One region of the Sporacetigenium sp. TC11 genome, then DNA from elsewhere that is predicted to be linked to it. Evidence: riboswitches for the same ligand, from Rfam matches in the RefSeq annotation. Region 1 holds a riboswitch; each other region holds the start of a gene.
The links. A riboswitch is a leader RNA that binds a small molecule or an ion and turns the genes downstream of it on or off. The one in region 1 is predicted to bind cyclic di-GMP.

Region 1 (3,187 bases):
ATTGCAAGGAATTATTTTAATAAAGCTTTAACACTAGATAAAAGTAATGAAATTGTTATTAAGTTTATAGACAAAAGAGTATATAAAATAGATGAAAATATAGAAAAACCAGCTAAGAAAAATCCAAAGGACAAAAAACAAAAGAGCAGTAAAAATAAGAAAAAAAACAGTTTACCTGTAGCAGTAATTGCTCTTTTAACAGCAGGAATAATAGGTCAATCTATATATGGATACAATAAAATATCAAATTTAAATAATCAAGTTAGTACATTAAATACACAAGTTGGTAGTTATAAAGAAGATTTAATAAAATCAAAAGAAGAAAATTCTGAGCTTAAAGCTCAAATCGGAAGCATTAAACCTATAATTAAAAAAGAAGTTTTAATTGCAGATGAACATGCTCTTTATAAAAAAGCATTAGACGAAAAAGAAAGAGGCCTACGTAAAGATGCAATAAAAAGCTTTGAATATCTTGCAGAGTATGGAAAAGACAAGTTATATGTTTCAGAATCTATATATATATTAGGTAGCATTTATGAATCTAAAAAAGATTACGATACAGCTTTAAAATACTACAATAATTATGTAAATAGATATACAGCTAAAGATAACTACTACGATCACTCATTGTATAATATAGCTATGATATATAAAGCACAAGGTGATATAGCAAAATGTAGGGAAAAGTTAAATGAACTAATAAACCAGGTTCCAGATAGTATATACAATAATTCTACAACTAAAAAAATATTAAATAGTTAATTAAAAAGGAAAGCATTATTAAATGCTTTCCTTTTTTGTATAAATATATCTACATACTTTATTTTTCATCAAATTTAAAAGGGTTTTGTTATTACATAATGAATATATTATTATGTAAAAATATTGCAAGCATTTAAGGAGGAACCTAAGATGAAAACTTATACAATGTCAAAATTAGTGAAATCAGAAGATTTAAATCACCACGGAACTTTATTTGCAGGAAGAATGGCTGAATGGTTTATAGAAGGCGCATTTATAGCTGCTGCAAGCACATACAAAAATCCTGATAATATGGTTTGTTTAAAAATGCATGGACTTAAATTTACTTGTCCTGTAAACAAAGGAGAAATAATAACATTAGAGACTAAGGTTATTTATACAGGAAATACTAGTATGACTGTTTATGGTAAGGTTGTAAAAAACGGAGATATAGAAAAGGTTATAGTAGATGGTTTTACAACTTTTATATGTGTTGATGAAGATGGCAAAAAAATGCCTCACAATATAGTTCTACAAGAACCAGAAAATGAAGCAGAAGCAAAACTTAGAGAATATGCAAAAAACTTAAAATAAGTTGATACAAAAAAAGAAAGTATTATTGGTACTTTCTTTTTTTATATCAATTTACTGCAAATTTTGAGAAAGATCCCTGGCTTTCAAGGTCGTTGGCGACATTAGCGTAGCTAATCTTAGATTTTGTTAAATTTAAAAGGGTTTTGTTGTTATTTAATGAATATAATATTATGTAAATATATTGTAATTATTTACATAATATGTAGAAATTAGCATTAAAAAATATTATAATTAAATAAAATGGCATACTACGCAAATAAAGTTTGATTTTAGAGGGTAGTATAAAATATAAAAAATTCGATAAAGGCAAATCTAGGAAAACCTAGAGACGCAAAGCTACAGGGACTAATTTTATACTTATAAGTATAATTATGTCAGCCAGCTGCCGAAAGGAGCGGATTAATAAGCACTAACAATTTTAAAAAAAGGAGTGGTTTTTTGAAAAAGAAGATGCCAATAATTTTAACAACTCTAGCTGTACTTCCATTAGCAGCAATAGATGCTAATGCAGCACCTAATGTGGGTGTAGTTACAGCTTCTTCGTTAAATGTAAGAAGTGGACCGAGCACAAATGATAAAATTTTATTTAAATTAAAAAGGAATGATAATGTAAACATATTAGATAATTCAAATGGATGGTATAAAATAGAAGCCAAGTCTGGAAAAGTAGGATGGGTATCTGGGAAATATATAAATATAGGAAATGCACCTAATCAACAGGATAGTACAAGTACATTAAAAAAGGTAGTAAACATAGACGGATTAAACATGAGAAGTGGACCAAGTACTGCATTTAGGGTAAATAAGGTATTAAACAAGGGAATAGAGGTAGAAGTAGTATCAGAAAAAGATGGTTGGTCACAAGTCAAATATAATAATATGAGCGGACATGTAGCAAGTAGATTCTTAGATGATAAGACAGAGTCTAAACCAGTACAACCACCTAAAGAAGATATTGTACAAGATAATAATGAACAACCGGTTAAGAGTATAAAAAAGGTTGTGAATATAAATGATCTTAATATGAGAATGGGACCAAGTACTAGATATAAGGTAATAAGTGTATTAAATAAAGGTGTAGAAGTAGAAGTAATATCAGAAAAAGATGGATGGAGTAGTATAAAATATAATAACCAAACTGGTAGTGTAGCAAGTAGGTATCTAAATGCTACAAAAATTCCTGACAATACTCAAAAGCCAGATGAACCTAAGGTTCCTGATAATAATCAACCTATAATTACTGTACAAAAAACAGTAAATGTAGATGGGCTTAACATGAGAAGTGGGCCTAGTACTACATACAAAGTAGTTACGGTATTAAACAAGGGAACTAAGGTAGAGGTAATATCAGAAAAAGATGGATGGAGTAAAATAAAGTACAATAATCAAAATGGCAATGTAGCAAGCAGATATTTAAATGAAATAAAAATTCCAGATAATACTCAAAATCCAACACAGCCTGATGTTCCTAACACAGGGGATAATAATTATGGAAGTAATAATGGGACTGTTGAGGAAAAGGTTTTAAATTATACTTTAGAGGAACATTTAGCAAAACAAGTAGTACTAGATCAAGTAATACATTCAGCAAATGTTAGAAGTGCAATTACCCTTACTAGCTTTTCAAGAGCAGTTGAAGATGATATAAAATATTATCTAGATCCAGTTAATTTTGTAAAAACTCCAAATGGAATGTATCAATTTTTAAAGTTAAATAATTATAGAGAAATATCTGAAGAGAAGTTAAATAGCTATTTAAACAATTTAAAGTTTAACTCTAATCAAAAAAACATATTTGAAAACAAAGCTAAAGTATTTATAGATGCATCGAAAAAACATAATGTAGATGTTG
Region 2 (3,187 bases), on a different contig from region 1:
TGATAAATATACTCATGCAGCTGTTTCACTTGATAAAGAGCTTAACTTTATGTACGGCTTTGGTAGAAAATATGCTCATAACCCTTTTATTGGAGTATTTAGAAAAGAAGAACTTAATAAAGGAATATATAAATCTCATAAGAATTTACCTGGAAAAATAATAGAAGTTGAGGTAACGAAGGATCAATATGAAGATGCCAAAAATTTATTAAATGAATTTATTATTAATAGTGATAACTACAAATACAATTATAGAGGTCTTATAGACGGAATATTTAACAATGAAGCATGTTATGAAAATAGGTTTTTATGTTCTGAGTTTGTTTATCACATTTTAAAAGAAAGTAATATTGCAGATCTTAAAATGTCTAGAAATCTTGTTAGACCTCAAAACTTAATGAACATAGAAAGTAAGACGATATATGAAGGCAATCTTAAAAATATAGAAAATCAAAACACTGATTACAATTTATGTCTGTTATTATTGCACCAATACCAACTTACCGCTGATTTAAAGGATGATATATTATATATGAAATGTAAGTGGAATAATATATAAAAAATTTTCATAATCTTGTACTTAAACTAATATAATATATTGTTAGGAAATAGTTATTTTTATAACGATTTTGTTAACACACTACATATTATCACCATATAGTGTAAGTGTAATATTAGTATTATAATTTTAAGGGGGATTAACATGAAAAAGATTTTAGGCCTAGGATTAACAAGTTTAATGACTGTAACACTACTTAGCGGATGTACACCACCTAAAGAAGAAGCAGTAGCGCCATCAACTGGATTGAAAGATGGATCTTATCATGCAGAATATGACAGAAAAGACGTTAGAAACTGGACTGCTTTTGTTGATATCACTGTTAAAGATGGTAAAATAACAGAAGCATACTATGATTATACAAATGAGAAAAAAGAAATGAGAACAAAATCTCAAGGGTATATAGATGGATTTAAAGCAGCCAATGGATATACACCAAGAGAAGGTTTTGATAAACTTGGAGCTAATCTAATTGAGGTTCAAGATGCAGCAAAAGTTGACGTTGTAACTGGTGCTACTCACTCATCTAGAAACTTTAATGAACTTGCAGCAGCTGCAATAGAAAAAGCAAAAACTGGCGATGCTACAGCGGCTATAGTACCTCTTTATGAAGACGGTAAATACAAAGTTGAAGCAGATAAATTTGATGATCACGGTTGGAAACCTTTTGTAGAACTTGAAATAAAAGATCATAAAATTGCAACTGTGAACTTTGATTATATAAATGAAGCTGGAAAATTAAAATCTGAAGATGCAGAATATAAAGCTAATATGGAACCAGTTGCAAAAACTTATCCAGCAAAATATCTTCCTGAATTAGAAAAAGCATTAGTAGATAAGCAACTTATAGGTGATGTTGAAGCTGTAACTGGTGCCACACATTCTTCTGACAACTTCAAAGCATTAGTAGAATATGCTTTAGATGATTTAGCAGAAGTAGGTAAAACTGGCACTGCTACTATGAGTATGACTGAAGAATAAAATATATTTTATATCTATTATATATTTACAAAGTACTACAAAAAATATATAATTTAGAAATAGAACTAAAATTTGATAAAGGCAAACCTATGGAAACATAGGGACGCAAAGCTAAAGGGGCTAATTTTATAAGTATAATTATGCCAGCCAGTTGCCGAAGAGAGCATAGATATGTGTCTATTAAAGCTACTCTTTTTGAGTAGCTTTTTTTATCTCTTTAAAGTTTATCAATTCTTTTAAAATGAATATTAGTTCGTACAAATATTAAAAGAATAAGGGAGATGTAAAAAATGAAAAAAGTATTAGCATCAATTGTTTGTGCAAGTGCATTATTAGTACCTAATACTTCAGTATATGCTGCTGAAGAAACTACAGAAACAGGTGCAGGAATAACACCAGATCAAATAACTTATAGTACAGATACGTTATTTGAGGATATTCAATTATCATTCACTTATAATGATGAACAAAAAGCAGATTTATTAATTGATATCGCTGAAGAACGTCTTTCAGAAGCTACAGAGATGGCGGAACAAGAAAAAAGTGAATTTGTGGAAACAGCAATAGATGGCTATCTTGAGACAATAGATGAAGCTCAGGATCAGGTTCTAGATGTTATCACAGATGAAAATATAGGTGAAGAAGTTAAAGAAGATTTAATAGATGGACTAGAAAATATATCAGTAGTAGATGACATAGTAGAAGAAAACTTAGCAGATGATCAAAAGGAACAAATCGAAGAAAATACTGAAGAGATAAGTTATGCAGCGAATGTTGTAGCGGATATAGATGTTGAAACTGTAAAAATCCTTCGTGATAAAGGATTTGGATTTGGCAAAATAGCATATATTAATTCTTTGTCTACAATTAGTGGAAAATCAGTTGATGAATTAGCTAGTTTAGTTGTGGATGATGGCAAAGGCTTAGGAGAACTTTCAAAAGAATTAGGTATTAGTCCATCACAAATAAGATCAAATAGTAAATCTAAAGAAAAAAATGTAAAGAAAGAAAACATAGTGAATAGTGATGATGTTGTTGAAACTAGTGTAGCTGATGCAAGTGAAAACGTTGTTAAAACTAATGTAAATAACGACGTTATTAAAGCTAATACGTCTACTTTAACAAAGGAAATAGATAAAACAAAAGATAAAGAAACAAAACAGCAACCAAAACTAGACAAAGAAAAAGAACAGTTAAATAAAAATGAAGAAGTAAAAAAGCAGCCAGAGATAAATAAAGAAGATGAAAAAAAGCCAGTAAAAATAAAGGAAGATAAAGAAAAAGAAGAAATTGTAAAGGATAAAAAAGAGAATAAAGATAAGTAATCAGATATAGATAGAAATAACTATATAATTTACTTGCAAAAAGGGTGGCCAAACAGCCGCTCTTTTTAATTTGAATGATTTAGTCATATTTATGACTAAATCTTATTATTCCACAGATTGTTAGCGATATTATAGAGCAAAATAGTGCTTTTAGAAACAACTCCATACTAAATATATACCTCCATTAAATATAGATAACATAATATAATTCTGCAATGTATATAAAAATCCTTTTCAATTAAATGAAAATTAGAAAAATTTCAACGAGTACTTATATTATAAATATACGTAAAACTTCTAAAATTTTGTAGGGTAATAAAAA
Region 3 (3,187 bases), on a different contig from region 1:
CTTGGGTTATATGTACTCTAGCATTTTCTACTTGGGAAAAGCTTTTTATTGTCTTTTCAATTTCTCCTTGAATCATTCTTTGTTTCTTGATTTCAAATTCTTCATCTGTTAAACCTATAGAAGATCCTTCATCCATTAGTTCAAATCCTTTTGAACCGTTAGTTATAGTTGGTGAAAGTTCTAGTCTTAACTTATCTACCTCTTGTTTTGGTACATATATTGTATTGCCTTCTATTTTTGTATCTACTTTTCTAGATTCTAGTTCCTGTGATATACTTGCTGCATCCTTAGGGTCTAGGTTTGAAAATAAAACATCATACTTACTTTTCTGAACATACGTCGCTGTAAATATAGTGGCAAGTATAACAGCTATTGCTCCTACTCCAATTGCTATTTTTTTAGCATTGCTTAATGACTTGAGTTTTTCAACACTATTAAGCAAGAAAATTTTGACTTTTTCAATTATATTTTGTTGTTCCATTTATTTACTCCTTGCTTAAAAGACTATATTTGCACCTTGTTTATTTCTTGATATGCTTCAACAAACTTGTTTCTTACTTCAAGAAGTAATTGCATAGACATTTGTGCTTCTTGTGCTGATAGCATAACATCATGCATTGCTACGTTTTCTCCTTTTATAAAGCTTTGAACCATATTATCTGAATTTACTTGGGCCCCATTTACATTATTTATAGCTTGTTTAAATATATCCGAAAAATTTGAGTTTGATTGTTCTGTTACCTTATTGTCATTATTTATTAGCTTACTACTAATTTGAGCTACTTCAGTTATCTTCATTCCCTACCCCTACCTTCCGATTTCTAAAGCCTTAGATATCATATTTTTTTGAGCATTTAATGTATCTACATTAGATTCATAAGCTCTTGATGCAGCCATTAAATCTGACATTTCTACTAATATATCTACATTTGGATATTCTACATATCCTTTTTCATTTGCATCTGGATGTGATGGGTCATACACTTGCTTTAATGGTGATTTATCATCTTCTATAGCCGCAGCCTTTACCCCTAACATCCCTACTTTTTCATCAAAGTTTTCTTCAAATACTGCAACTTTACGTCTATATGCCTCTCCATTAGCTCCCCTTGTAGTACTCATATTGGCTATATTTGAAGATATTGTATCTATTCTAAGCCTTTCTGATGATAACCCACTTGTACTTATTCTCATCCCACTAAAAACACTCATTTAATTACCTCCCAGATATAACACTCTTTGTTATTGATATCTTACTGTTCGCTAAAGTTACTAATGCATTATATTGAAGACTTGTAGCTGCTTGATTTACCTTTTCTGTTTCCAAATCAACATTATTTCCATCTACTCTCATACTTGTTGAATTATCTACCTTTTCTTCTATTTTAGGTGTTGCACTATTTAATGTTTCTTCGAAACTTACATACCTTCTTTTGTAACCAGGTGTATTTATGTTTGCTATATTATGAGCTATAGCTTTGCTCCTTAAATCTGTAGCGCCTAGTCCTATTTTAATTAAATCGTATGTATTCATGACTACCTCCTTATATAAAAAAAACTACTCCGAAGGAATAGTTAAATACGAACGCACTTAAATAAAGATACATAAGTGATGTAAATTCTGCTCGGATGCAACTGGCTGACATAGTTATAATAACCGTAGTCCCTATAGCTTTGTGTCCCTAGATTTCTCTAGGTTTACCTATTTAATTTTTTAATTGTACAATTTTTTTACATTTTTTTACAAATAAGCACATTTTCTGACAATCTTATTTCTAATATATTAAATTATATACTATTTTTACCTTTTTTACTATGTATTAAGGTAAATTGTGACAAAATTTTCCATTTTATATGTACTAAAAAAGCTACTCAGAACGAGTAGCTTTAAACTCATTCGCAACTGGCTGACATAGTTTTACAACCTTAGTCCCTATAGTTTTGCGTCACTAGATTTCTCTAGGTTTGCCTATGTAATTTTTGTGTAAATATATTATAAATCCATTATACGTAATTTTTACAAATTTTAATAGGGTTTTTTAAAATTTTACATAAATTTCTTTTTTTCTGCAATAAAGTAAATTTAACAACTATAATAATTCTAACTAAATTGTATTTTAAATTTGATTTTTATATAAAAAAAGCATGCGCATGAATTTAAATTAGTTCATACTCATGCTCTTATTTTAAACTACTTAAGAATATCAATAACAATATCACTAATGATATTATTTTGAGAATTCATATATTTATATGGGTTTGTCAAAACAATTTCTTTTGTATATTTGATAATATCTAAATAATCTTTTGTATAGCTTTCTTTGTTTTTAATTTTAGATTTAACTCCTTCTATCATTTGCTCTAGTACAATTAAGTTGGATTTAGATTCAGATAATTTAGTTTTTATACTGGTTATTTCCCTCAAAGTATTATTTATAATATCGATAGTTTTATAATCAGCAGTATCTTTATCTAAGTATATATAATCTGTTTTATTTTCTTTATGTTCTCTATCATCGTCACCTTGAAAATCTTTTTTTATATCATCTATTTGCTTAACAAAGTCTTTAATTGCATTTTTATACTTAGAATTTTCTTTGCTTTCATTATTTATTGCTTGCATATAAACTTTTTTAGCTTGTTCAAGAGAATTTTCTATTTGACTTATCTTTAGTTCTTCAGATTGAATTAAAGATATTTTTTCTTGAATATTTCTCTGTTGATAATCCATACTATTGACTTGTATTCTAATATCGTTATACACACCGAGATTTATATTACTATTTTTATCTTTTTTTATATCCTTTTCATTATCTGTTTTTTTGTCCCCTGTCTCTAGCTTATTATCTTTATAATGTGATAGATTTGTTTCATATATTTTCAGATCGGATTTATTGTTTATTATCATATCAATAACTCCTCAATTATATTATATTTATGATAAAAATAAAGAGTAAAGCCAACGCTTTACTCTCTATATCTAATTAATTATCTTAATAACTGCATTACACCTTCTGGTTGTTGCTTAGCTTGCCCTATCATAGCTTGTGCTGCTTGATTTAATAAGTTTAATTTAGATAAGTTGACCATTTCTTTAGCTACATCTACATCTCTTATTCTTGATTCTGCTGCAGTTAAGTTTTCAGATGAAGTTGTTAAGTTAGAAGAAGTTGCTTCTAATCTATTT
Region 4 (3,187 bases), on a different contig from region 1:
GTATATTTAAGCAAGAAATCTAAAAATATAATAGATAATAAAGAAATAAATGAAAAATAAGGAGAGTTAATATATGGAATTTCATCACGTATCAGTGCTTTTAAATGAATGTATAGATAATTTGGATATAAAACCTGATGGTATATATGTAGATTGTACATTAGGTGGAGCTGGTCACTCTAAGGAAATAGTTAAAAAACTTGGACCTAATGGTCTTTTGGTATGCTTTGATCAAGATATAAATGCTATAAATACTGCAAAAGAAAGACTTAGTGATTATTCTGATAGAGTTAAACTTGTTCATAGAAACTTTGTTCATTTAAAAGAAGAATTAGAAAACTTAGGTATTAATAAAATAGATGGAGTTTTGGCAGACTTGGGAGTATCATCTCATCAACTTGATGAAGCCGAAAGAGGTTTTTCATATATGCAAGATGCTCCACTTGATATGAGAATGGATATAAGAAGTCCACTATCTGCATACGAAGTTGTAAATGAGTATGACGAGAAAGATCTTGCTAGAATAATAAGAGACTATGGCGAAGATAATTGGGCTAAGCGTATAGCACAATTTATAGTACAAGAAAGACAAGAAAAACCTATAGAAAGTACTGGAGAACTTGTTGAGGTAATAAAAAAAGCAGTACCTAAAAAGGCTAGAATGGACGGCCCTCATCCAGCTAAGAGAACTTTCCAAGCTATAAGAATAGAAGTAAACAATGAACTTGGAATAATAAACGAGATGATAGAAGATGCAACTTCAATATTAAATCCTGGTGGTAGAATATGTATAATAACTTTCCATTCTCTAGAGGATAGAATAGTTAAAAATGCTTATAAAGATTTGGCTATTGATTGTATATGTCCACCGGAACTTCCTATATGTCAATGCGATAAAGAATCTCTTTTAAAAATTATAAGTAGAAAACCTATATTACCATCAGATGAAGAAATAGAAGTAAATCCTAGATCTAGAAGTGCAAAATTGAGAGTTGCACAAAAAATATAGAGAAAATAGTCGATTTTTGTTTGCAATAAATCAGAAAAGTGATAAAATTTAAATCAGGATTAAAATTCGATAAAGGCAAATCTAGGGAAACTTAGAGACGCAAAGCTAAAGGGGCTAATTTTATTAATATAATTATGCTAGCCAGTTGCCGAAAAGTCGGCTATGAGTTTTGATTCGCAAGTACGTTAAAGATACAGGAGGTAACTTGTGAAAAATATTATATCCCATTCAGATCCTAAGTCACCTATATCAGAAGCATATAGAAGTATAAGAACTAGTATAGAGTTTAGTAATATAGATAAAAATATAAAAACTATAGTTGTAACTAGTTCAATGCAAGGTGAAGGGAAGAGCACTACAGCTTGTAATTTGGCAGTATCCTTTGCTAACTTAGGAAAGAAAATCTTGGTACTAGATTGTGATCTAAGAAGGCCAAGTATTCATAAGCAATTTGGAATTACAAATATACACGGCTTGATTGATGTTATTTTAGATTATAAAAACCTTGATGAATGCATTCAAAGAACTGATATAGAAAACTTAGATATAATCACATCTGGCCAGATACCACCAAATCCATCAGAGATGTTGAGTTCTAACAAGATGAGGAATTTAGTTAATAGTTTAAAAGATAATTATGACTATATTATATTAGATACTCCACCGGCTGGAATAGTAACTGATGCAGCTGTATTATCTAGTTATTGCGATGGAGTAATAATGGTATGTGCTTCTGGAGAAGTAGATATAGAAATGGCAAAAATAGCTAAAGAGCGTTTAAATAAAGTTAATGCTAAAATACTTGGAGCAGTTCTTAATAAGATGAAAATAGACAAGAATAAGTATTCAAATTATTACTATGGGGAAGATATTCCAAAGAAAAAACGCAAAAGAAACTAAAGAAATCTCCTAAGTCATATTATAATATGACTTAGGAGATTTTTTGTTATACTATATTATTTTCTTATGAACCATACGTGCACCAATTAGAGCAGCAGCTACTGTAGATACAGTAGCTATAGCTATATTTTTATATATTTTATTATAATTATTTATATTCATTTTTATTAGCTAAAGTATCACTAGGTTCAAGCCCACTACCATCTTCACGAACCCAATACCATGGTCCACCTAAATTGGCACCACCTGAAAATTCTCTTTCCTCATCTGTCCAATTTTCCATATTAGGATACTCTCTAGTATGATAGTATTTACGTCCATTAAACTCTTGAATACTGTCACCTTCATAAAAAATAATATCATCGTAATTATTAAAATATTTATATGCATATTCTACAGCTATCTTATCTGTAAATTCTTAATTAGAATTTATAGGTTTAGATGCTATGAAATCCTCCATTGTTCCATCAGGATAATAAGAAACAACTTTTTTAGTATATTTATGTACACATATAGCATCTTCAAATGAGTTGTATTCATTTCCATATATAAACGCATGATAATTATTCTTTATTTCCTTTGGCAATACGTCACCTTCTATAAGAGTATAATTGTACTCATTTCCATTTAAATCCTTCAGTATTTTTAAAGCTTCGTTAACTGTTATCGCTTCTTCAGCGTTTTCCTTCTTTTTAATTGTAGTTATTTTTTCTTCTAGATCGTTTAATTTAGAGTTATATTCTTTAGACAAATCACTATTTTTAGATTTTAATTCTTTTATTAATTTAGTAGCATCATCATATTTCTTATTAGAAATAAATTCTTCAATTTCCTTGATTTTTTTGTTTAAACTTTCTTCACTAATTTTCATTTCTGTTGAAGTTTTATTTTCTTCTTCTTCTGTTATTTTTTCATTTCCTTTACATCCTGTCAGCATTAGAATTACTAAAGTTATTAATATTAAGACTTTTTTTCTCACAGTAAAATCTTCCTCTCTTAAAATAATGTAAAAATATTCCACTGAAATATATTATAAGTGATTTTATTATCTAATGTATAAATTTTTGGAAAAGTTTAGAATATGTAAAAAAATAAAGGAATATAAATAAATATGTAGTAATATGTAAATATAAGGTATATTATAATATTTTTAGGGGGTAAGACAGTGAAGAAAATTTTGACGTTATTAATTTCATTTATTTTATGTTTTACGCAAATATCTTGGGGGCAGACGAAAGTAGTAGATACATCTAAAACTTATACCTACACCCAAATGGA

Region 2: it holds a riboswitch for cyclic di-GMP, as region 1 does, so the genes downstream of both, ACUSRV_RS15720 (DUF5667 domain-containing protein) here and ACUSRV_RS04570 (SH3 domain-containing protein) in region 1, are expected to answer to the same signal.
Region 3: it holds a riboswitch for cyclic di-GMP, as region 1 does, so the genes downstream of both, ACUSRV_RS13175 (flagellar basal body protein) here and ACUSRV_RS04570 (SH3 domain-containing protein) in region 1, are expected to answer to the same signal.
Region 4: it holds a riboswitch for cyclic di-GMP, as region 1 does, so the genes downstream of both, ACUSRV_RS02280 (CpsD/CapB family tyrosine-protein kinase) here and ACUSRV_RS04570 (SH3 domain-containing protein) in region 1, are expected to answer to the same signal.

What each region holds. Positions count from the first base shown of each region.
Region 1 covers NZ_JBYVNY010000002.1:329,744-332,930, forward strand. Annotated here, with positions in the region: gene ACUSRV_RS04560 (tetratricopeptide repeat protein) at 1-762, shown strand, start outside; gene ACUSRV_RS04565 (acyl-CoA thioesterase) at 913-1,335, shown strand; cyclic di-GMP riboswitch class I at 1,631-1,725, shown strand; gene ACUSRV_RS04570 (SH3 domain-containing protein) at 1,774-3,187, shown strand, end outside.
Region 2 covers NZ_JBYVNY010000014.1:66,406-69,592, forward strand. Annotated here, with positions in the region: gene ACUSRV_RS15710 (hypothetical protein) at 1-559, shown strand, start outside; gene ACUSRV_RS15715 (FMN-binding protein) at 704-1,540, shown strand; cyclic di-GMP riboswitch class I at 1,611-1,699, shown strand; gene ACUSRV_RS15720 (DUF5667 domain-containing protein) at 1,831-2,865, shown strand.
Region 3 covers NZ_JBYVNY010000009.1:127,806-130,992, forward strand. Annotated here, with positions in the region: gene fliF (flagellar basal-body MS-ring/collar protein FliF) at 1-481, opposite strand, end outside; gene fliE (flagellar hook-basal body complex protein FliE) at 505-798, opposite strand; gene flgC (flagellar basal body rod protein FlgC) at 808-1,212, opposite strand; gene ACUSRV_RS13175 (flagellar basal body protein) at 1,217-1,534, opposite strand; cyclic di-GMP riboswitch class I at 1,628-1,713, opposite strand; cyclic di-GMP riboswitch class I at 1,896-1,980, opposite strand; gene ACUSRV_RS13180 (hypothetical protein) at 2,192-2,908, opposite strand; gene ACUSRV_RS13185 (flagellin N-terminal helical domain-containing protein) at 2,989-3,187, opposite strand, start outside.
Region 4 covers NZ_JBYVNY010000001.1:462,562-465,748, reverse strand. Annotated here, with positions in the region: gene lgt (prolipoprotein diacylglyceryl transferase) at 1-60, shown strand, start outside; gene rsmH (16S rRNA (cytosine(1402)-N(4))-methyltransferase RsmH) at 74-1,009, shown strand; cyclic di-GMP riboswitch class I at 1,074-1,162, shown strand; gene ACUSRV_RS02280 (CpsD/CapB family tyrosine-protein kinase) at 1,217-1,909, shown strand; gene ACUSRV_RS02275 (hypothetical protein) at 2,058-2,192, opposite strand; gene ACUSRV_RS02270 (hypothetical protein) at 2,328-2,888, opposite strand; gene ACUSRV_RS02265 (M14 family zinc carboxypeptidase) at 3,075-3,187, shown strand, end outside.